Regions from separate parts of the Pantoea folii genome, predicted to be linked through region 1. Evidence: predicted binding sites of a transcription regulator. Region 1 holds the regulator's gene; each other region holds the start of a gene.
What was found. Region 1 encodes CRP, which controls carbon source genes, mostly activating them, when cyclic AMP is high. Its sites were predicted from a motif close to ATGTGANNNNNNTCACAT; they were not measured.

Region 1 (6,022 bases):
GTCATATTAGCTACTTCGGTCCGGAAGCCAATGACTTCGGGCTGCTGGAACAGACGTTTAAGCATTACGGAAAAACCGGGCTGGGTGAGTCGCGCAAATATCTGCACACCTACGACGAAGCGGTGCCGTGGAATCAGGTGCCGGGCACCTTTACGCCCTGGCAGCCGCTGCCGGAAAACACTGACGTGCTGTTCTATGAAGGATTACACGGTGGCGTGGTTACACAGCAGCACAACGTCGCCGAGCATGTCGATTTGCTGGTCGGCGTGGTGCCGATTGTCAATCTGGAGTGGATTCAAAAGCTGGTGCGCGACACCAGCGAGCGCGGCCATTCCCGTGAAGCGGTGATGGATTCAGTGGTGCGTTCAATGGAGGATTATATCAACTTCATCACGCCGCAGTTCTCGCGCACCCACATCAACTTCCAGCGTGTACCTACGGTGGATACGTCAAACCCATTTGCCGCACGTGAAATTCCCTCACTCGATGAAAGCTTTGTGGTGATTCACTTCCGTGGACTGGAAGGCATTGCTTACCCTTACCTGCTGGCGATGATCCAGGGCTCGTTCATTTCGCATATGAACACGCTGGTGGTGCCGGGCGGCAAAATGGGGCTGGCAATGGAGTTAATCATGACGCCACTGGTGCAGCGGCTGATTGAAGGTAAACGGATTGAATAATCCAGAAATTCTGTAGCGGCGGCCGTTTGGCCGCCCACTTATGTTATCGCTCAATCACTTCGTAACTGTGCGTCATTTTCACACTATTGCCGAGCATGATCGCCACCGAGCAATACTTCTCCGCCGACAGATCGACGGCCCGCGCCACCGCTTTATCGCTTAGCGCTGTGCCGCTAACGATAAAATGCAGGTTGATTTGCGTAAAAATACGTGGCGCTTCTTCCCGGCGCTCGGAGGTGAGTTTCACCTCGCAGTCAGCCACATCATTTCGGCCTTTTTGCAGGATCGATACCACGTCAATCGCGCTACAGCCGCCTGCTGCCATCAAAACCATCTCCATCGGGCTTGGCGCTTTGTCACCCGAGTTACCGTCCATTAATACCTGATGGCCTGATGAGGATTCTCCGAGAAAGGTCAGCCCTTCCACCCATTTCACTCGTGCCTGCATTATTCTTTCTCCTGAAGTGGCGGTTTTGCCGCCAGAGTACGCTTTCACTTGATAAACAGCAATCCAGACTCTTCCGCCTGTTGCTGAAGCGAGACAACAGAAGACAGCTTGCAAAAGCTGTGCTACAAACAGTGCTGAAAATATTTTCGTCATCACAGACGAAGGCGGGAAGAATCAAAAGCGTAGCTTAAGAATCACCCGGAAATAATTTTCCTTTACTGGAAACGCTCGACGATTACACCGCCTGACAGGGAAAACTGCCCCCTGTGTTTTGGGCACGATTACAACAGAGGATAATAGCGAATGGTTCTCGGCAAACCGCAAACAGACCCTACACTCGAATGGTTCCTGTCCCATTGCCATATTCACAAATATCCGTCCAAAAGCACGCTCATCCATCAGGGTGAGAAAGCGGAAACGCTGTACTACATCGTGAAAGGTTCCGTTGCGGTTCTGATCAAAGATGAAGAAGGCAAAGAGATGATCCTCTCCTACCTCAATCAGGGAGACTTCATCGGCGAACTCGGCCTGTTTGAAGAAGGCCAGGAACGTAGTGCCTGGGTACGTGCTAAGACTGCCTGCGAAGTGGCTGAAATTTCCTACAAAAAATTCCGTCAGCTGATTCAGGTAAACCCGGATATTTTAATGCGACTTTCGTCGCAAATGGCGCGTCGTCTGCAAGTCACCTCCGAGAAAGTGGGCAACCTTGCCTTCCTCGATGTGACGGGCCGTATTGCGCAAACACTGCTTAATCTGGCGAAACAACCCGATGCGATGACGCACCCCGACGGGATGCAAATCAAAATCACACGTCAGGAGATTGGTCAGATCGTGGGTTGCTCACGCGAAACCGTGGGTCGTATCCTGAAAATGCTGGAAGATCAGAACCTGATCTCCGCACACGGTAAAACCATCGTCGTCTACGGCACCCGCTAATTTCTTATCACCCACGGCGTGATGGCAACATCGCGCCGTTTTTGTTTGCGATGAGCTGATGTGGCGCCGAATCATCTATCATCCTGAGGTCAACTACGCACTGCGGCAAACGCTGGTGCTGTGCCTGCCTGTGGCACTAGGCTGGCTGTTTGGCGATCTGCAAAAAGGCCTGCTGTTCTCCTTAGTGCCTGCCTGCTGCAACATGGCGGGTCTCGATACCCCGCATAAACGCTTCTTTAAACGCCTGATTGTCGGCGGCTCCCTGTTTGCCACCGCCAGTTTTCTGATCCAATTTCTCACCAGTGACGCCATTCCGTTACCGCTGATCCTGTTTGTGCTGCCGCTGCTGATAGGCGTGACCGGCGAAATCAGCCCGCTGCACGGTCGCTTGTTGCCCGCCACACTGATTGCCGCCATCTTTAGCCTCAGCCTGGTAGGACGCATGCCCATGTGGGTGCCGCCGCTGCTGTATATCGGCGGCACGCTATGGTATGGCCTGTTTAACTGGTTCTGGTTCTGGCTGTGGAAAGAGCAGCCGATGCGCGAAACGCTCAGTCTGCTGTATCGGGAACTGGCGGATTACTGCGATGCCAAGTACACCTTGCTGACGCAGCTCACCGATCCGGAAAAAGCGCTGCCGCCGCTGCTGGCGCGTCAGCAAAAAGCCGTTGACCTGATCACCACCTGCTATCAGCAGATGCACATGCTCTCTGCCAGCCGCGATAACAGCCACAAGCGCCTGACGCGGGCTTTCCAGGTGGCGCTTGATTTGCAGGAGCACATCTCGGTGAGCCTGCACCAGCCGGAAGAAGTGCAAAAGCTGGTCGAGCAGAGTCACGCCGAAGCGGTGATCCGCTGGAATGCCAAAACCATCTCTGCGCGTCTGCGCCTGTTGGCCGATGCCATTCTCTATCATCAATTGCCCGATCGCTTCCACATGGAAAAGCAGCTCGGCGCGCTGGAAAAAATTGCGCGCCAGCATCCCGACAATCCGGTGGGCAACTTCTGCTATTACCATTTCAGCCGCATCGCCCGCGTGCTGCGCACCCAGAAACCTTTATACACCCGTGACCTGATGGCCGATCGCCAGCGCCGTTTGCCGCTGTTCCCGGCGCTGCGCAGCTATCTTTCGCTCAAGTCCGCTGCATTGCGCACCGCGGCTCGTATTTCGGTGATGCTGATGTTCGGCAGTGCGCTGGCGCTGTTCTTTAATATTCCCAAGCCTTACTGGATTCTGATGACCATCATGTTTGTCAGCCAGAATGGCTACAGCGCCACACGAGTGCGTATCCAGCACCGTGCGCTGGGGACCTTTGCCGGATTGCTGATCGCCGCAGGATCGCTACGGCTCGAAGTGCCCGAATCGATCACCCTGCTGTTTATGCTGGCCATCACCCTCGCCAGCTATCTGGTCACGCGCAAGTATTACGGCTGGTCGATGATTGGCTTCACCGTGACGGCGGTGTATTCGCTCCAGCTGTTGTCGCTGAACGGGGCGCAGTTCCTGCTGCCGCGCATGATGGATACCCTGATGGGCTGCCTGATCGCCTTTGCCGGTATGATCTGGCTGTGGCCACAGTGGCAGAGCGGATTACTGCGCAGCAACGCGCATGATGCGCTGGAGGCTTATCAGGAAGCCTTGCGGATGTTGCTGGGGCCGGAGCAATCTCCTGAAAAGCTGGCTTACCAGCGCATGAAGGTCAATCAGGCGCACAATGCACTGTTCAACTCACTGAATCAGGCATCGAGCGAACCGGGCTTCAACGCGCAGTACCTGAAAGATATGCGCATGTGGGTCACCCACAGCCAGTTCATTGTGGAGCATATTAACGCGATGACGATCCTGGCGCGTGAGCACACCATGCTGACGCCGAAGCTGGCGGAACGCTATCTGCAATCCTGTGAAATTGCGCTGCAGCGCTGTCAGCAGCGACTGGCGTATGACGGGCCAGGCAATGACAGCAATATTCTGGAAGCGCCGGAGAATATGAATGAAGGGCCGGTAACGATTGTCGAGCAGCATGTGAAGCGCATCCTGCAACACCTGAATGTGATGCACACCATCTCTTCACTGGCCTGGAGCCAGCGACCACATCACGGCCGCTGGCTGAAAGTTTTACGTCCGAAAGGATGATTACGCCGCCAGCACTTTCTCAATCGCTTGGGCGAAACGCGCCATCCCTTCTTCGATGTCAGTCGGCTCGATCACCAGTGACGGCACAAAACGAATCACATCAGTGCCTGCGGTCAGAACCATCAACCCTTCTGCTGCCGAGGCATTGAGGATATCGCGCGCTTTACTGGCGTGCTGTGGCTTCAGCGCTGCGCCAATCAGCAAACCTTTGCCGCGAATCTCACTGAAAAGATCATATTTGCTGTCAATCGCCTGCAGTGCCTCAACGAACTGCTGACGACGAGCTTCCACGCCACCCAGCACTTCTGGGGTGTTGATGATGTCCAGAGCCGTTTCAGCAATCGCACAGGCCAGCGGGTTGCCGCCGTAAGTGGTGCCGTGCACGCCGGGCGCCATCACTGAGGCGATTTCATTGGTGGTCAGCATCGCACTCACCGGGAATCCGCCGCCCAGCGCTTTGGCGGTGGTGATGATGTCTGGCTTGATGCCGTAATGTTCGTAGCTGAACAGCTTACCGCTACGACCCATGCCGCTCTGCACTTCATCCAGCACCAGCAGCGCTTTATGCTCATCGCATAGTGCACGCAGGCCCTGCATGAACTCTTGAGTTGCCGCCACCACGCCGCCTTCGCCCTGAATCGGCTCGACAACAATCGCGCAGGTATGATCATCAATCACCGCTTTTACCGCATCCAGATCGTTAAACGGTACATGGACGATATCTGCCGGCTTTGGACCAAAGCCGTCGGAGTATTTAGGCTGGCCGCCAACGGAAACGGTAAACAAGGTACGACCGTGGAACGCGTTGTGGAAGGCGATGATTTTGCTTTTGAACGGGCTGTGTTTTTTGCAGGCGTAATAACGCGCCAGCTTAAAAGCAGCTTCGTTAGCTTCCGCGCCGGAGTTGCCAAAGAAAACGCGATCGGCAAAGGTCGCTGCAATCAATTTGCTCGCCAGACGCAGCGCCGGTTCGTTGGTGAACACGTTGCTGGTGTGCCACAGGGTTTCGCCCTGCGTTTTCAGCGTTTCCACCAGCGCCGGGTGGCAATGGCCTAAAGCAGTCACCGCGATACCGCCGGAGAAGTCGATATACTCTTTGCCCAGCTGATCCCAGACTCGGCTGCCCTTGCCTTTTACCGGCACGAACTGCGCTGGTGCATAAACAGGCAAAATCACGTTATCGAACGTTTCCCGGGTTACCGCTAGTTTTTCCGCTGCCATTGCCGACCTCATTGGGTTATTTATTGAGCTGAAGTGAAATTATAATCACAAAATATGCATAAAAAATCACACGAAGGCAAACATAAGTTACGCGTTGAGGAAATTAGCCAATAGCTGATGGCCCTGCTCGCTGAGGATGCTCTCAGGATGGAACTGCACCCCTTCTAAGGGCAGCGTACGGTGGCGGAAGCCCATGATCTCATCGGGCTCGCCATCACGCAGGCTCCAGGCCGTGACTTCGAATTCTGCGGGCAGCGTATCGCGCGCCACAATCAGTGAATGATAGCGCGTGACGGTGAGCGGATTATTAAGGTTGCGAAATACGCCTTGATGGGTGTGCTGGATAACAGAGGTTTTGCCGTGCATCACCCGACGAGCCCGCACCACTTGCGCGCCATAGGCTTGCGCAATTGCCTGATGGCCGAGGCAAACACCGAGAATCGGTAAGCGACCGGCAAAATGGCGGATGGCATCCAGAGACACACCGGACTGATCCGGCGTGCAGGGACCGGGTGAAATCACCAGATGCGTCAGTGGCAACGCATCCATCTGCGCCAGCGTGATGGCATCGTTACGCACCACGCGCACTTCTGCGCCCAGCTC
Region 2 (6,022 bases), on a different contig from region 1:
CAAAATCAGTGATTTTCCTCCACCGCACCGACAACCCGCTCATCTCCCCGCTCCGATGGCAGCACGATATTCAACAGCATCGCCAGAATGCCACCCGTGGTCACCGCATGACCAAACAAATTACTCACTAACGGTGGCAACTGCTTCAACACCTCGGGTACCGCTTCCACACCCAAGCCAATACCAAAGGACACCGCGACGATCAACATCTCACGGCGTCCCAACGTGGATTGCGTCATCACCCGAATGCCTGCCGCCACCACACTGCCAAACATCACCAGAGTGGCACCGCCGAGAACTGGCGCTGGAATTTGCTGCAGCACATTGCCGATCACCGGAAACACGCCCAACAGCAACAGCATCACGCCAATCACCATGCCAACATAACGGCTGGCCACGCCGGTCATCTGAATCACACCGTTATTCTGCGCAAAGGTAGTATTAGGGAATGCCGAAAACATCGCGGCGAACAGACAGCTAATCCCATCAGCCAAAATGCCGCCCTGCAAACGACGTTGAAAACCGTCGCCCTCAATGGGTTGCTGCGAAATCAGGCAATTCGCCGTCAAATCCCCTACCGCCTCAATCACGCAAATCACCGACACCAGCGCAATCGGCACGAAAATGCTCCAGCTAAAATCGAAACCAAAGCGGAAAAATGAAGGCAAAACCAGCCAGTGACTGGACATCATCGGTTTGATGGGCAGATGGCCGGTCAGTGCCGCCGCCAGACAGCCAACCACGATACCTGCCACTACCGCGAGAAGGCGCATCCAGCGATTCTGCGAACGGTTAAGCACAATGATCACCAGCAGCGTCAGCCCGCCCAGCGCCAGATTTCCTGGCGCACCAAAGTCAGCAGCATTATGGCCGCCTGCCCAATCGGTGATGCTCACTTTTATCAGGCTGATGCCGATCAAGGTAATCACCGTGCCGGTCACCACTGGCGTCAGCACTTTCCGCAACGGCGCTACGCAACGGCTGATCAACATCGGAATAAAAGCTGCCACGAAGTTACAGCCCATGATCATCGCCATGATTGCTTCCGGTGAACCGCCCTGCGCTTTCACCATCAAACCGCCAGATAAGATGACGCCGAGAAAAGCAAAGCTGGTGCCTTGCAGGCAAATCATGCCCGCCCCAATCCCCATAAAGCGACGCGCCTGCAGAAATGTCCCTAAACCGGAAACCAGCAAAGACATGCTGATCAGATACGGAATGTAAGTCTGCAATCCGAGGATTGAGCCAATAATCAGTGGCGGCGTAATGATCCCTACCACGCTGGCAAGGACGTGCTGCAACGCAGCGAAAAAGGCGGGAACAGGACCAATACGGGCATCAAGCCCATACAATAAACCTTTAGGGGAGTGCGACATGTGTGTGCTCCGGCAGAATATTCATCAGCATGGCTGATGCATGATTCACGCCATTGGCACTCACATTGAGGAAAAAATTTATAACCGCATGATTATAAGCTGATTTAAGCAGAGCGATCTCGGATGCTGAACCCGAAACCTTAGATTCAGCCACCGATCATTTGCATCGCTTCGTTTCATCATGCCGCAGGCTGTGCACTATCAACGTGCATTAATGCCTCATCCAGCAGGGAAATGTCCAGATAACCACTCAGCTCACGCTGCTCGGCACGCGGCAGATAAGGCAACTCACCCAGCAGCGGTGCGCCTAGCTTTTCACGCAGAACATCAATGATTTCAGCGTAATGTGCTAATCCCGGATTAATACGGTTGGCGACCCAACCTGCTAAAGGCAGCCCATCACCTACGATGGCATTAGCAGTCAGTAAAGCATGGCTAATGCAACCTTCTTTAATGCCCACCACCATGACGACCGGCAGTTGTTCCTGTTGAACCCAACTGGACAACGGCTGCAGATCATTCATCAGACTGCGCCAGCCGCCAGTTCCCTCCACCACCACCCGCGCGGCGCGGCTTTGTAACTGCTCAAGGCTGCGGCTCAGCAACGGATAATCCATTCGCACGGATGCGCTGGTGCTGATTTCATCTTCTTCCAGGGTGATGGGATTCACCGCCTGGTAAGGCAGTTCAAGACCCGATGCCTGCTGCAGCAGCAAAGCATCTTTATTACGCAATCCGTCTGGCGTGTGCTGTGCACTTTTAGCAACAGGTTTGTAGCCTGCTGCACAGAGACCCGCTTTGGCGAAACACTGCAGCAGCGCGCGTGACACGACGGTTTTACCCACCGCGGTGTCGGTACCGGTGACAAAGATTGTTTTCACCTTATTCCTCCTTCGTTGAAGCGATGTGTAACCTGCGAAGAAGGCAGTTTAAGGAAATGTCTCGGATGGCAGATTGCGTTAGCGCAAACTTAAGGCGAGCAGTGATTAGCCTTGCAACAGTTTTACCAGCAAATGGCCGCTATAAAGTGAGTCTTTGATCAGCGCGGCGGCACCAAAAGTGCCCGGATCGCTAAAGCTGGTAGGGGCAAGTTGGATCTCATGACTGTATGCGGGTAACGCCTGCTGACGAATGGTGCTGCTAACGGCAGGAAACAGCACCTCAGCGGCTTGATTAAGCGGAGAACCAATCAGGATTTGTTGGGGATTGAAGATATTCACCATCATTGCCAACATGCGACCAATGTGGTGGCCGACACCGGCAATCACATCACGCGCCAGTCGATCGCCCTGCTGCGCGGCTGCGCATAAACTGGCGATGGTTAGCGGTTCCCGATGCAGCAAACTGTCGGGTTGCGAAGATAAACGCTGGGCCGCCAGCTGCAATAAACTGCCTGTGCTGGCCACGGTTTCCAGACAGCCATGATTACCGCAGTAACACTGCTGGCCGTAAGGATCGATCTGCGTATGCCCAATTTCTACCAGCGCACGACCTCGTTTGTGCAAAAGCTGGCCCCCGCTGATCACACCCGCACCAACCGTTTCATCAATCACTATTTGAATAACATCCTGCGCACCGCGCGAAGCACCGAACAGCGCTTCGGCCAGCGTCCAGGCGGAGATGTCATGTTGCACAAATACCGGTAAACCCGTGAGCGAGGAAAGTGTTTCACCTAACGGCATTTCCTGCACGTCATAGCCCGGCATGCGATGCACCACACCCGATGCCGCGTTAATTAAACCGGGTAAGGTGATGGCAATCGCGGTAAGACGCTCAAGTTTGTTCTGATGGCGGACGAAGAAGTCATTAACCATTTGCTGCAGCGTTTGCAGCAGCGGCTGGTCGGCGCTGGCAGGCAGTGGCAGTCGATCTTCCTGCAACGCACGGCTGCTCAGATCGCGCAGCGTTAACGTGATCTGTCCCGGTTGAATACGGATGGCAAGATAGTGCCAGGCGAGGGTATCAAGAATCAAACCAATGGCCGGACGGCCACGGCTGCCTGGATCCTGGAACTCGGTTTCCTGCACCAGATGCGCATCGAGCATTTCACGCACAATTTTGGTGATGCTGGCGGGTGCCAGCTGGGCACGTTTAGAAAGCTCAATACGCGAAATCGGGCCGTAAAGGTCAATCAGTCGGTAAACCACACCTGCGTTGGTCTGTTTTATTTGGTCAATGTGGCCAGGCTGACTGTCCAGATTCACGCCCTGCTCCCGGATATTTTCGCGCTTCTAAATAAACAGCAGCTATGGTGATGCAGATTGGCAGGCAGCGTCAAATATTTGATTAGAAATGTGATTTATCGCACATAAAGATCGGGCCAATGATCATCAGACGATTTAAATTTCGGCATTTTGCATCATCAATTGCATCATATTGTGCATTTGCGCAGTGGGTTGCCGCGTGGCTGACCAGACCAGCCAGACTTCAGAAATGGCATCGTGCTCCTGCAGGGGAATCCACACCACATCAGCTAGTCGCGCACGCCGAAATGAGGCCGGCAATATGGAAACACCCAATCCGGTGGCGACCAGACCGAGAATCGTCATCGCCTCGCCCACCTCCTGAGTAATAAAGGGTTTGATTTGATAACGGTGCAGCAGCGCCAGTGTTTCTCCGTACAGCGCGGTACCCCCCTGTGGATCAAAAAACACAAAGGGCTCGTTGGCCAGTGCCTGAATAGAGATCGATTCGGCATCCGCTAGCGGATGTGCCCAGTGCACCAGCGCGCACAACGGCTCGCGTAACAGCACCCGATGCTGTAAATCGCTTGGTAACGGCGTGTTGCGCATCACCCCCAAATCCAGCCGACCTTCGTGCAGCGGTGCTAACTGCTGACGCGTGTTATTTTCCTGCATCGAAATGTGCACTTCCGGCCAACGCTGACGAAATTGATAAAGCGCATCCGAGACCAGACCGGTGAAGGGTGCGGAAGAGGTGAAACCAATACGCAGCTCGCCTTCCTGTCCACTGTGCACACGCGCTGCCCTACTGGCGGCTTGTTCAACCTGCAGCAAAATGACGCGCGCATCCTGTAAAAACAACTGACCGGCAGGTGTGATCTGCACGCTGCGATTAGTGCGGGTAAACAGCTGTGCGCCAATCTCCTGCTCCAGCTGCTGAATCTGTTGGCTGAGCGGCGGTTGGGAGATATTCAGCCGCTGCGCCGCGCGGCTAAAGTGCAGCTCTTCCGCAACGGCGATGAAATACCGCAGATGGCGCAACTCAATATTCATACTTTAAACGTCTCATTTGAGATTATTAATATATTGTACAACCTATTCCCATTTTCCTACAGTACTCAGACCGTTTCTCATCTAAGGATATTCCGTGAGTCGCTCTTCCCAGGCAGTGACAATTCGTGAAGACGAGTTGTCCGCTAAGCCTGATTCAGCCGTAGCCTCCTCCGAATGGATTGAACGTGGATCGCCGCAGTTTATGCGCGTCACGCTGGCATTATTCTCCGCTGGATTGGCCACCTTCGCGCTGCTGTATTGTGTGCAGCCAATTCTGCCCGTGCTGTCACAACAGTTTGGTGTCTCTCCCGCCGAGAGCAGTATTTCATTGTCACTCTCAACGGGGTTGATGGCGTTAGGCTTGCTGGTGACCGGCCCGTTATCCGATGCGATTGGGCGTAAATCGGTGATGGTCACAGCCTTAATGCTCGCTGCCATTTGCACGTTGATCTCGGCCACCATGACCAGTTGGCAAGGCATTTTGATGATGCGTGCACTCATCGGGCTGTCTCTCAGCGGCGTGGCAGCGGTCGGTATGACCTACTTGAGTGAAGAGATACATCCCCGCGTGATTGCCTTCTCGATGGGACTATATATCAGCGGTAATTCCATTGGCGGCATGAGTGGACGTTTGCTCACCGGGGTGCTGACCGATTTCTTCTCGTGGCGTGTCGCCGTTGGCGTGATCGGCTGCTTCTCATTGGCTGGCGCGCTGATGTTCTGGAAAATTTTACCCGCATCACGCCATTTCCGCCCCGCCTCGTTGCGCCCGCGTAGTCTGTTTATCAACTTCCGCCTGCATTGGCGCGACAAGGGTTTGCCGTTCCTGTTTGCAGAAGGTTTCCTGTTGATGGGTGCGTTTGTGACGCTGTTTAACTACATCGGCTACCGTTTGTTAAGCGCGCCCTGGTCGTTGAGCCAGGCGGTGGTGGGACTGCTGTCGGTGGTTTATCTGACTGGCTCGTGGAGCTCGCCCAAAGCAGGCGCGTTGACCAGTCGTTTTGGCCGTGGTCCGGTGATGATTGCCGCCACCGCCATTATGCTGGCTGGATTGTTGCTCACCGCCTTCAATTCACTCTGGCTGATACTGCCCGGCATGATGCTGTTTACGGCGGGCTTTTTTGCCGCGCACTCCGTTGCCAGCGGTTGGATTGGCCCACGCGCACGCCGTGCCAAAGGCCAGGCCTCGTCACTCTATCTGTTCAGCTATTACGTAGGTTCCAGCGTGGCGGGTACGTTAGGCGGCGTGTTCTGGCACAGCTATGGCTGGGCGGGCGTAACGCTGTTCATCAGTGTGCTGCTGTTGCTGGCCTTGTTCGTCGGCTGGCGTTTACAGTGCCGAAAACTGTAATACCTTTCATCTAAACGACGGGGCCGCCGCGCCCCGCTTCTCGCTTAAGCCGTCAGAAT
Region 3 (6,022 bases), on a different contig from region 1:
AAGTCTCCACCTGTGGGGTGATTTCGCCGCTTAAGGCACTGAATTACCTGATTCACCAACTGGAATCTGACATCGTTACCATTGATTATCGCGTGCGTGGTTTTACCCGCGATGTGAATGGCTTAAAGCACTTTATCGATCACGAGATCAATTCGATTCAGAACTTTATGTCCGAGGATATGAAGGCGATGTACGACATGGTGGATGTGAACGTCTATCAGGAAAATATCTTTCACACCAAGATGTTACTGAAGGAATTTGACCTGAAATACTACCTGTTCAATACCAGGCCTGAAGAACTCAACCCGCAGGAGCACAAGCGCATCACCAATCTGCTGTGGAAAGAGATGCGTGAAATCTACTACGGCCGCAATATTCCGGCGACGGGATTGAAGCTATCGTAGTGGGCTGCGATTAACGGGTGCGCATCAATGGGCACCTACGCAAGCAAGTGTCGGTGCAGGGCTAGCATTGGGTTAACCCTACTGCTGAAGGGTCGCCTTTGATGGCGACCTTGTTACATCAGGCTGTCAGCTGCAAACCAATGCCACGCTCACGCAACGCGCGACAAACTGCGTCGTCGAGACGCGCATCCGTCACCACATCGGTCAAACTATCAATCGGTGCGGCGCAGTATAGCGACCAGGAACCGTACTTACTGCTGTCAGCCAGCAGAATGCGGCGGCGTGCATTCGCCAGCAGATCCATCTTCAGACCGGCTTTATCTTCCGTCGGCGTCGTAATCCCGCGTTCGATACTCCACGAGTTACAGCTAACGAACGCGATATCCGGATTAATGCTGCGCAGCAGGCGTCGGCCATGCTCTCCAATACAAGACTGACTGGAGTCATCAATACGGCCACCAATAATGGTGGTTTCAATCTGCTTGAATTCAGACAGGAACAGCGCGATATGCAGGTCGGCGGTGATCACTCGCAGTTGCAGATGCGTGAGCTGGCGCGCCAGTTCCAGCATGGTGGTACCGGCATCCAGCACCACGGAGTCGCCCGACTGCACATAACTGGCGGCAAACTGCGCGATGGCCTGCTTCTCTGCCAGATTACGCTGCATTTTTTCCAGCGTGGTCGGCTGCGCAGGTATAAAACGATTGAGCGTCACTCCGCCATGGCTGCGGCTAATGACGCCTTCCTTGTCGAGCTTGATCAGATCGCGGCGGATCGTCGCCGGTGAAGCCGAGATCGCACTCACCAGCTGTTCTACAGTGACCAGATTATGACTTTTCAGATAGTCCATAATCTGGTCGAGACGGCTTTGTCCCTTCATATTTCCCTATGCTAGCTGCATCGCGAGTTTAATGGAGATCGCCATGCTCGCAGAGTTCGCTTTACCTGTCCAGGCGATATCAAACGCCGTGCCGTGGTCCGCGGAAGTACGGATAAACGGCAGGCCAGCGGTGATATTGACGCCATCATAAAAACCTAACAATTTCAGAGGGATGTGCCCCTGATCGTGATACATCGCCACCACCATATCGTACTGACCTTGCTGGCACTGCAGGAACACGGTATCCGGCGGGCAAGGGCCATAAACATCAATGCCCTGCTCTTTCATCACTTTGATTGCCGGTGCTACGGTGGTGATCTCTTCGTCACCAAACAGGCCATTTTCGCCCGCATGCGGATTCACCCCAGCTACGGCAATGCGCGGCTTGTCGAAACCGACGCGGCGCAGGAAGGTATCCGCCATGCCAATTACCGTCTGGATGCGATCGCCATTCAGGGTATCCAGGAACTTACGCAGCGCGATATGCGTCGTGACGTGGATCACCTTCAGATGATCGGTGTACAGCACCATGGCGTAGTTTTTGGTGTTAGTTAGTTGCGCCAGCAGTTCGGTGTGTCCCGGATAAATGTGCCCTGCTGAGTGCAGTGCTTCTTTATTGAGTGGAGCTGTCGCGATTGCGTGCACTTCCCCGGCCAGTGCCAGTTCGGTGGCGCGTTTCACACAGCGCCAGGCCAAATCACCGGCTTCTTTCTGCACCACACCCGGTTTTAACGCCTCTGGATTGGCCAGCGGTTCATCAATTACGTTGATGATGCCCGGTGCGAAATGCGCATCTTTGACGTTATCCAGTACGCGTAATTCAGCCTGCGGCGTAATGTTCAATCCCATCACCCGACGCAGCGTACTGGCACAGCCGACCACCACCGCCGGGATCCCCGCCAGGTCGCCTTCCGCTAACGCTTTAATGATGATCTCCGGGCTGATGCCCGCCGGATCGCCCATGGTCACCGCAATAATTTTATTCACTCGACTTCTCCTCAATGAAACGGATGGCTTCTATCAGGGTGTTTTCGTCACCAAAGCCACCCGCTTTGGTCATCACCGGCAGGTGTAATTCGCTATTTAGCAGAACCCCGTGCGGCACACAGCCCGCCACCAGGCCCTGAATCTGAAAACCACTGGCGCCGAGCGCTTGTGCGACGGCAATTGCCACGTCGCCGCCCGAAAGATACAACCCGGCAGGCAAGGCCTGGCGGCAAACGTTGTGGGTCAATTGGGCGAGGAAGTGGCAGATGCGTTCTCCCAGCTCCTGGCGTGACACCTGATGTTGCTGACACAGCTGTTCAATCTCATGGCGTTGCTCTGCATGCTGTGTGGTGCGCACTACGCAGTGTGCGCCGTCGCGTAAAGCCTGTTGCATCGCTTGCTGCCACTCGACAGCCTGCGGCCACGCGGGCTGAGCAAACAGCTGACGGATATCAATATCGATAATGCGAATGTCACGTTGGGTCGCGAGGCGGGCGATTTGCTGCTGCGCGATGGCGCTCATCGAACCCACCACGGCCAGCACCGGCCTGGCCGGACGCGTCGCCAGATATTCGCCCAATGCATCACCTAATCCGGAAGCGCCTGCGAGTAAGGGTCGTGCGGGTAAACTCGCCGCCGCCGCCACAATCAGCGCAATATCAGCATCCTGCTCGGCATCCAGCACCACTAAGCCTTGCCTACTGGCAAGCACCTGTGCCAGCTTGCCACTGCGCACCGTTGCCAGGTCCAGAGTTTCACCGGTCAGATCGCTTTGCATGTGCAGGCGGGTTAACACATGGCTACTGGTCACCGGGGTTTTCGGGTCGCTGGCAAATTCGGTGTCCGTCAGACGCTGCTGGTTGATCCAGACTTCACCTTCACGCGTGGTACGGCCCAGTTTCGGCACAGCGGGCACCACCAGCGCTAAGGTTTTTCCGCTGGCGTGCAATGCGGCCTCAATCTCTGCGCCCGGATTGCCGCGCAGCGTGGAATCAATCTTTTTAAACAGCCAGCCATCCTGGGCAATCGCCTGATGCTGCTGTAATGCTAGCGTTGTACGATGCGCTGCTTCTGCTGCACTGACTGCACGGCTGTCGGTGCTGATGACCAGCACATCGGCGCTGCTGGCATCGTGGGCTGTACTGCTATCAAACAGCACATGCACCTTTGCACCTGCTCGCGCCAGTCCGCTGCCGGCGTCGTTGGCACCGGTAAAATCATCCGCGATCACTAAGACGGGTGTTTTCCATGGCTGTGAAGTCATTCTCTTTCCTCTGCCGGCAGTTCGCCGTGTTGAGATTGATTATATTCAATCATGATTGATTATATGTGAGCAAGATCAAATTATTTGAAATCAATTTGTCCTATAAATTTAGGCACTATAGTGACAGAACCCGCACTGAATGAGCAAAATTAATCATTTAGTACGAAAAAACCGCGATAAGGGTATGAAATGAATATCAACAGCACCGTGATCAGTGGCTTCCAGGCGCTTAATGACCTCAGCTATTTACTGCAGAGTAAAGACAAAGCGCTTCTGGTCACCGACAAGAATATCGAAGGCATTCCAGCGGTTCAGTCGCTGATCGCGCAGCTGAAACAGCAGATCAGCAGTTTGAGCATCGTCAACAGCGTGCCGCCGGAGCCAAGCCAGCACGATGTCGCCGCCATTGTTGCCGCACTACCTTCTACCGACGTCGATCTGGTGATCGGCGTGGGCGGCGGCAGCGTGCTGGATGTCGCCAAACTGCTGTCGATTCTGTGCGTTGATGGCGCGCCGACACTGGATGCCCTGCTGGCCGGAGAGAAACCGCTGATCCGCACCACGTCACTGTTGATCCCGACCACCGCCGGTACCGGCTCCGAAGCCACGCCAAACGCAATCCTGGCGATCCCAGAGAAAGAGACCAAAGTTGGCATCATCACTCCGGTGATGCTGCCCGATTATGTCGCACTGGTGCCTGAACTGACCACCAGCATGCCGCCGCATATCGCCTCTTCCACTGGTATCGATGCACTGTGTCATCTGATCGAGTGCTTTACCGCCACCGTGTCCAATCCGGTGAGTGATAACTATGCGCTGATCGGCATGAAAAAGCTGTTTGCCAGCCTGGAGACCACCATTGCCGAACCGGGCAATCTGGAAGCGCGCCTGAATATGTTGTGGGCTTCTTATTACGGTGGCGCATCGATTGCCCACGCCGGTACCCATCTGGTGCATGCGATGTCCTATCCGCTGGGAGGCAAATATCATCTGCCGCACGGCGTGGCGAACGCCATTCTGCTGGCACCGTGCATGCGCTTTGTGCGCCCCGCCGCCGTGAGCAAATTTGCGCAGGCCTACGATCTGCTGCCGGACGCCGATGCCTCACTGGATGTAGAAGCCAAATCGCATGCGCTGGTGGAGTACTTTGCCGCGCTGGTGAAACGTCTCAAACTGCCTGCCAGTCTGGAAGAACTGGGTATCGGCCCGGATCACCTGCCGTATCTGGTTGAAGCCGCGCTCGACGTGCAGCGACTGATGAAGAATGTACCGATGAAAGTGAGCGCCGATGACGTACGAAACGTCTACCTGACGCTGTTTCCGGCTTTGAATCACTAAGGATTAATGAGGGAATCATGAGCAAGAAAATTCAGGGCGTATTAACCGCCATCGTCACCACCTTTGACAGTGAAGGTGCGTTTAATCCCGCGGCTCAGCGCCTGCAGGTACAACGTCAGCTCAGCGCGGGTAACGGCATCTTCTGCGGCGGTACCAACGGTGAGTTCTTTGTGCTCAACGAGCAGGAGAAGTTAGCGGTTACCGAAACCTGCGTCGATGAAGTGAACGGCGCTGCCCCCGTTGTGGCGCACATCGGTGAGATCTCTACCCGTGAAACCATCCGCCTCGGCAAACAAGTCGCCAAACTGGGCGTGGATGCGGTTTCGGTGATCACTCCGTATTTCGTGCCGCTGAAGCAGGAAGAGTTGATTGCCCACTACCGCGCGGTGGCAGATGCGATTGAAGTACCGCTGTATCTGTACAACATCCCTGCACGCACCGGCAACACCTTACAGCCGGAAACCGTGCGTGCGCTGGCTTCACATCCCAACATTATCGGCATCAAAGACAGTGCGGGCAGCTATGAGAGCCTGAGCGGTTTCCTGAAGGCCGCTGAAGGCGTGGAAAACTTCAACGTGCTGACCGGCCCTGACTCGCTGATCCACCGTGGCTTTGTTGAGGGTTGTACTGCCTGTATTTCGGGTCTCGCCAACGTGGCACCGAAAGAGATCAACGCTATCTGGGCACGTTTCCACGCGGGCGACATTGAAGGCTCGCGTCAGGCGCAGGAAAACATTACAGGCCTGCGTACCGATCTCTACAGCGTCGGTTTCCCACCGGCCACCGTTAAGAAAGCTGTTTCACTGCTGGGTTCAGATGTGGGTAACAGCCGTTATGCGGTGAGCTTCTCTGCCGAAGAAGAGCAGAAGATCCGCCAGATCGTGAATCAGTACCTGCAGTAAAGACCGATTGGGCAGCGGTTGCTGCCCGTTCCAACACCAGGATTGGGAAACGCTATGAAAGTTATCTGTACTTCACCGTCTTTCGCCAAATACGACGCTGCGCCTATTGATGCGCTGGAACAGCAGGGTTTTGAGCTGATCACCCTGCCCGCCGATGCACCGCTTAGCGCGCTGGAACCGCATCTGGCCGAGACCGTGGCGATGATCGTTGCCTTTACCGATGTGAATGAAGCACTGCTGGCAAAAG
Region 4 (6,022 bases), on a different contig from region 1:
AGGTCCTTTGCGTAACAAGGTAGAGAAAACAAACACCTGAAATTGAGATCGGTGTTCAAACGCTTTGGTTATAGCGCGCATCCTGTTCACTGGCTAGCAGACAAGCCCCGAATTGCAACCGTTTACCCGCTATTTAGCACGTCGACGCATGTACTTTTGCCCCGATTTTCATGTACATTGATGTGCGACTTTTTTCTCGCTTCGCCTGATAACTGATTAATTACAATACGTTAAGCGCGGCGGAGCATTAATCCGACCTGGAGTAGAAGATGCCCTCTCGTAAAGAGCTTGCCAACGCCATTCGCGCGTTAAGTATGGATGCAGTACAGAAAGCCAAATCGGGACATCCTGGTGCCCCTATGGGCATGGCGGACATCGCCGAAGTGCTGTGGCGTGACTTCCTGAACCACAATCCGACTAACCCGCTGTGGGCAGATCGCGACCGCTTCGTGCTGTCTAACGGTCACGGCTCAATGCTGATTTATAGCCTGCTGCACCTCACCGGTTATGACCTGCCGATGAGCGAGCTGCAGAACTTCCGTCAGCTGCACTCTAAAACTCCAGGCCACCCAGAATACGGCTACACCGCTGGCGTTGAAACCACCACCGGTCCACTGGGCCAGGGTATCGCTAACGCAGTCGGCTTCGCCATCGCTGAGCGCACTTTAGCGGCACAGTTCAACCGTCCAGGCCATGACATCGTAGACCACAACACCTACGTGTTCATGGGCGACGGCTGCATGATGGAAGGCATCTCACACGAAGTGTGCTCCATCGCCGGTACCCTGAAACTGGGTAAACTGCTTGCTTTCTATGATGACAACGGCATCTCAATCGATGGTCACGTTGATGGCTGGTTCACTGACGATACCGCCGCTCGCTTCGAAGCTTACGGCTGGCACGTAGTGCGTGGCGTAGACGGCCACGATGCTGACGCCATCAAGAAAGCAGTCGAAGAAGCCAAAGCGGTTTCAGACAAACCTTCACTGCTGATGTGCAAAACCATCATCGGTTTCGGTTCTCCGAACAAAGCCGGCACCCACGATTCGCACGGCGCACCACTGGGCGACGACGAAATCACACTGACCCGTAAGCAGCTGGGCTGGAACCACGCGCCGTTTGAAATTCCTTCAGACATCTACGCGCAGTGGGATGCTAAAGAAGCCGGTCAGGCAAAAGAATCTGCATGGGATAAGAAGTTCGCTGCGTATGCTGCTGCTCATCCTGAACTGGCTGCTGAGTTCACGCGTCGTACCAACAACGAGCTGCCAGCTAACTGGGAAACTGAGTCGCAGAAGTTCATCGAACAGCTGCAGGCTAACCCAGCTAAAATCGCCAGCCGTAAAGCTTCTCAGAACGCGATTGAAGCGTTCGGTAAGATCCTGCCGGAATACATGGGCGGATCGGCTGACCTGGCGCCAAGCAACCTGACCATGTGGTCTGGTTCTAAGCCAATCAACGAAGATGCAGCCGGTAACTACATCCATTACGGTGTGCGCGAGTTCGGTATGACCGCGATCGCTAACGGCCTGGCGCTGCACGGTGGTTTCCTGCCGTACACTGCAACCTTCCTGATGTTCGTAGAATACGCGCGTAACGCGGCACGTATGGCTGCACTGATGAAGATTCGTCAGATCATGGTGTATACCCACGACTCAATCGGTCTGGGTGAAGATGGTCCAACGCACCAGCCGGTTGAGCAGATGGCCAGCCTGCGCGTGACTCCAAACATGAGCCTGTGGCGTCCATGTGACCAGGTTGAGTCTGCGGTTGCCTGGAAATACGCTATCGAGCGCGTTGACGGCCCATCAGCTCTGATCTTCTCTCGTCAGAACCTGGCGCAGCAGGATCGTACCGCTGAGCAGCTGGCAAACGTGGCACGCGGTGGTTATGTGCTGAAAGACAGTGAAGGTACGCCAGAGCTGATCTTGATCGCTACCGGTTCAGAAGTGGAACTGGCCGTTGCCGCTTATGACAAGCTGACCAGCGAAGGCCGCAAAGTGCGCGTTGTTTCAATGCCTTCAACCGATGCCTTCGACAAACAGGACGCGGCTTACCGTGAATCTGTATTGCCGAAAGCAGTTGCTGCACGTGTGGCTATCGAAGCGGGTATCGCAGACTACTGGTTCAAATACACCGGCCTGAACGGCGCTATAGTTGGCATGACCACCTTCGGTGAGTCTGCTCCAGCAGAGCTGCTGTTCAAAGAGTTCGGCTTCACCGTTGAGAACGTGGTGAACACCGCGAAATCTATTCTGTAATCAGCGGTCGCCATCAAGGGCGGCCCGACAGGTTAGATGATCGCCAACGAAGGTGCGCTTTATGCGCACCTTTTTTCATTTCAGACCCCGCCTTCAACCTGAAACGCTTCAATTATTCCTGCAGTAATAATTTTTACATGCGAAATATGTGACGTAGATCCAATAATCAGCAGCGCAATTGATCGCAATCATTCCTGTTATTCCGCGCATGCTTTATTCTAGCTGAACCGTTTCAGTTGCAATTGAGTGGCATCATTTTGCAACGTTAAGCGGGCAATAATTCCCTGTACAAAACGCAGCGAAACGCTCAAGGTATTTGGCACGTTTTTTTGGGTGTTGTGGCAGGAAGTGAGATGACCGTTCGCATAGCAATTAATGGTTTTGGTCGTATCGGACGCAATGTGCTGCGTGCGTTGTATGAAACCGGCCGCCGCGCTGAAATTACCGTGGTGGCGATCAACGAACTGGCTGAAGCCACCGGCATGGCGCATTTGCTGAAGTATGACACCAGCCATGGCCGCTTTGCCTGGGATGTGCGCCAGGAGCGCGATCAGCTGTTCGTGGGCGACGACACCATCCGCATTCTGCACCTGGCCGATATCGATGCACTGCCATGGCAGGAACTGAACGTCGATATCGTGCTGGATTGCACCGGCGTGTATGGCAGCCGCGCAGATGGCGAAGCACATCTGCAAGCGGGTGCGAAGAAGGTGTTGTTCTCGCACCCGGGCGGTAATGACCTGGATGCCACCGTGGTGTTCGGCGTTAACGAACAAGCTCTTAAACAAACTGACCGCATTGTCTCCAACGCATCCTGCACCACCAACTGCATTATTCCGGTGATCAAGTTGCTGGATGACGCCTTCGGTATTGAATCGGGCACCGTGACCACGATTCACTCGGCAATGCACGACCAACAGGTGATTGACGCCTATCACAGCGATCTGCGTCGTACCCGTGCCGCCAGCCAATCGATTATTCCGGTGGATACGCGTCTTGCTGCGGGCATTACCCGTATTTTTCCGAAATTTAATGACCGCTTCGAAGCCATCGCTGTCCGTGTGCCCACCATCAACGTGACAGCCATTGATTTGAGCGTTTCGGTACGTGAAGCCGTGAAGGCGTGTGAGGTCAATGCGTTGCTGCAAAACGCGTCAGAAGGGGCGTTTCGTGGTATAGTTGACTATACGGAATTACCGTTAGTCTCAGTAGATTTTAACCATGATCCGCACAGTGCCATAGTGGACGGCACGCAAACGCGGGTCAGTGGTCATCACCTGATCAAGACCTTGGTTTGGTGTGACAACGAATGGGGCTTTGCTAACCGCATGATCGACACCACGTTAGCAATGGCCGCAAGCGGTTTCAGGTAAGACGCGGACTGCGTCTGGCAAAACTTATGAGAATCAACGAGAGGGTTCACCATGTCTGTAATTAAGATGACCGATCTGGATCTTGCTGGTAAACGCGTTCTGATCCGTGCCGATCTCAACGTGCCAGTGAAAGAAGGGAAAGTGACGTCAGATGCACGTATCCGTGCTTCTCTGCCTACCATCGAAGCGGCGTTGAAACAGGGCGCGAAAGTGATGGTTACCTCTCACCTGGGTCGTCCGACCGAAGGTGAATACAACGAAGAGTTCTCACTCCTGCCTGTTGTTAACTACCTGAAAGACAAACTGAACGGCACCACCGTTACCCTGGCAAAAGACTACCTCGACGGCGTTGAAGTCGGCGCGGGTGAGCTGGTGGTTCTGGAAAACGTGCGCTTTAACAAAGGCGAGAAGAAAGACGAAGAGACGCTGTCGAAGAAATATGCCGCCCTGTGCGACGTGTTCGTGATGGATGCCTTCGGTACTGCGCACCGCGCGCAGGCTTCAACCCACGGTGTGGGCAAGTTCGCCCCTATCGCTTGTGCTGGCCCGCTGCTCTCTGCTGAGCTGGAAGCGCTGGGTAAAGTCATGAGCAACCCACAGCGTCCGCTGGTGGCGGTTGTTGGTGGTTCTAAAGTATCGACCAAATTCGACGTGCTGCAGTCTCTGGTGAAAATCGCTGACACCGTGATCGTTGGTGGCGGTATCGCTAACACCTTCGTGGCTATCGACAACAACGTCGGTAAATCACTGTACGAACCGGACTTCGTTGAAGCGGCGAAAAAGCTGCGTGATGAGCACGGCATTCCGGTTCCAACCGACTCTCGCGTCGGAACGGAATTCTCTGAAACTGCCCCGGCAACCGTGAAAAAGGTTTCCGAAGTGGCGGATAACGAAGAGATTATGGACTTCGGTGACGAAACCGCACAGGCGATGGCAAAACTGCTGAAAGAGGCAAAAACCATCCTGTGGAACGGTCCGGTTGGCGTGTTTGAATTCCCGAACTTCCGCAAAGGCACCGAAATCGTGGCGAACGCGATTGCAGACAGCGACGCGTTCTCTGTAGCGGGCGGCGGCGATACCCTGGCAGCGATTGATCTGTTCGGTATCGAAGACAAGATCTCCTACATCTCTACCGGCGGTGGTGCATTCCTCGAGTTCGTGGAAGGCAAAAAACTGCCAGCGGTAGCGATGCTGGAAGAGCGCGCTAAGCAGTAATTTTTGGGGGCGGCGCTTCGGCGCCGTCTGAAGGCTTGCCCATCCTGGGCAAAAAATCGACGTCCCTTTGTGGGATGAACGGTAACGAAACAGGACACAACCATGTCTAAAATTTTTGATTTCGTAAAACCCGGCGTTGTCACTGGTGATGACGTTCAGAAAGTTTTCCAAGTAGCGAAAGAAAACAAATTCGCTCTGCCTGCAGTTAACTGCGTCGGCACGGACTCCATCAACGCGGTACTGGAAGCTGCGGCCAAAGTTAAAGCGCCGGTCATCGTTCAGTTCTCCAATGGTGGTGCTGCCTTCATCGCCGGTAAAGGTTTCAAAACCGACAAGCCACAGGGCGCAGCAATCTTCGGCGCTATCGCCGGTGCGCACCATGTGCATCTGATGGCTGAACAGTACGGCGTGCCAGTTATTCTGCACACCGACCACTGTGCTAAGAAACTGCTGCCATGGATCGATGGTCTGCTGGATGCCGGTGAAGAGCACTTCAAGAAAACCGGTAAGCCACTGTTCTCTTCTCACATGATCGATCTGTCAGAAGAGTCACTGGAAGAGAACATCGAGATCTCTTCTAAATACCTGGCGCGCATGGCGAAAATCGACATGACCCTGGAAATTGAACTGGGTTGCACCGGTGGCGAAGAAGACGGCGTGGACAACAGCCACATGGACGCTTCTGCCCTGTACACCCAGCCAGAAGATGTTGATTACGCTTACACCGAGCTGAGCAAAATCAGCCCGCGTTTCACCATCGCCGCTTCATTCGGTAACGTGCACGGCGTGTACAAGCCAGGCAACGTGAAACTGACTCCAACCATCCTGCGTGATTCTCAGGAATACGTGACCAAGAAACACAATCTGCCGCACAATGCGCTGGATTTCGTGTTCCACGGTGGTTCAGGTTCTTCTGCTGCAGAAATCGAAGAGTCTATTGGTTACGGCGTAATCAAGATGAACATCGATACCGATACCCAATGGGCGACCTGGGACGGCATCCTGCAGTACTACAAAAAGAACGAAGACTATCTGCAAGGCCAGTTGGGTAACCCAAATGGCGTAGATAGCCCGAACAAGAAATACTACGACCCACGCGTATGGCTGCGCTCTGCACAGGCTTCAATGGTTGTGCGTTTAGAGCAGGCTTTCAAAGAGCTGAACGCTGTCGAC

Region 2: a site for CRP is predicted at 3,669-3,686, ahead of mlc (sugar metabolism global transcriptional regulator Mlc). Genes of this name have one in related genera too.
Region 3: a site for CRP is predicted at 3,599-3,616, ahead of AC1MDE_RS12480 (iron-containing alcohol dehydrogenase). Genes of this name have one in related genera too.
Region 4: a site for CRP is predicted at 2,408-2,425, ahead of epd (erythrose-4-phosphate dehydrogenase). Genes of this name have one in related genera too.

The regions. Positions count from the first base shown of each region.
Region 1 is NZ_JBWXON010000022.1:45,862-51,883, forward strand. It holds gene AC1MDE_RS21805 (phosphoribulokinase) at 1-680, shown strand, start outside; gene AC1MDE_RS21810 (OsmC family protein) at 724-1,128, opposite strand; gene crp (cAMP-activated global transcriptional regulator CRP) at 1,432-2,064, shown strand; gene AC1MDE_RS21820 (YccS/YhfK family putative transporter) at 2,123-4,198, shown strand; gene argD (bifunctional acetylornithine/succinyldiaminopimelate transaminase) at 4,199-5,419, opposite strand; gene AC1MDE_RS21830 (aminodeoxychorismate synthase component II) at 5,507-6,022, opposite strand, start outside.
Region 2 is NZ_JBWXON010000002.1:151,791-157,812, reverse strand. It holds gene AC1MDE_RS04235 (nucleobase:cation symporter-2 family protein) at 6-1,376, opposite strand; gene bioD (dethiobiotin synthase) at 1,556-2,257, opposite strand; gene mlc (sugar metabolism global transcriptional regulator Mlc) at 2,363-3,580, opposite strand; gene AC1MDE_RS04220 (LysR family transcriptional regulator) at 3,716-4,612, opposite strand; gene AC1MDE_RS04215 (MFS transporter) at 4,707-5,963, shown strand.
Region 3 is NZ_JBWXON010000009.1:117,012-123,033, reverse strand. It holds gene speD (adenosylmethionine decarboxylase) at 1-404, shown strand, start outside; gene AC1MDE_RS12495 (DeoR/GlpR family DNA-binding transcription regulator) at 523-1,284, opposite strand; gene AC1MDE_RS12490 (D-threonate 4-phosphate dehydrogenase) at 1,291-2,271, opposite strand; gene dtnK (D-threonate kinase) at 2,264-3,535, opposite strand; gene AC1MDE_RS12480 (iron-containing alcohol dehydrogenase) at 3,725-4,873, shown strand; gene AC1MDE_RS12475 (dihydrodipicolinate synthase family protein) at 4,891-5,775, shown strand; gene AC1MDE_RS12470 (phosphoglycerate dehydrogenase) at 5,830-6,022, shown strand, end outside.
Region 4 is NZ_JBWXON010000003.1:92,899-98,920, reverse strand. It holds gene tkt (transketolase) at 270-2,261, shown strand; gene epd (erythrose-4-phosphate dehydrogenase) at 2,615-3,634, shown strand; gene pgk (phosphoglycerate kinase) at 3,686-4,849, shown strand; gene fbaA (class II fructose-bisphosphate aldolase) at 4,952-6,022, shown strand, end outside.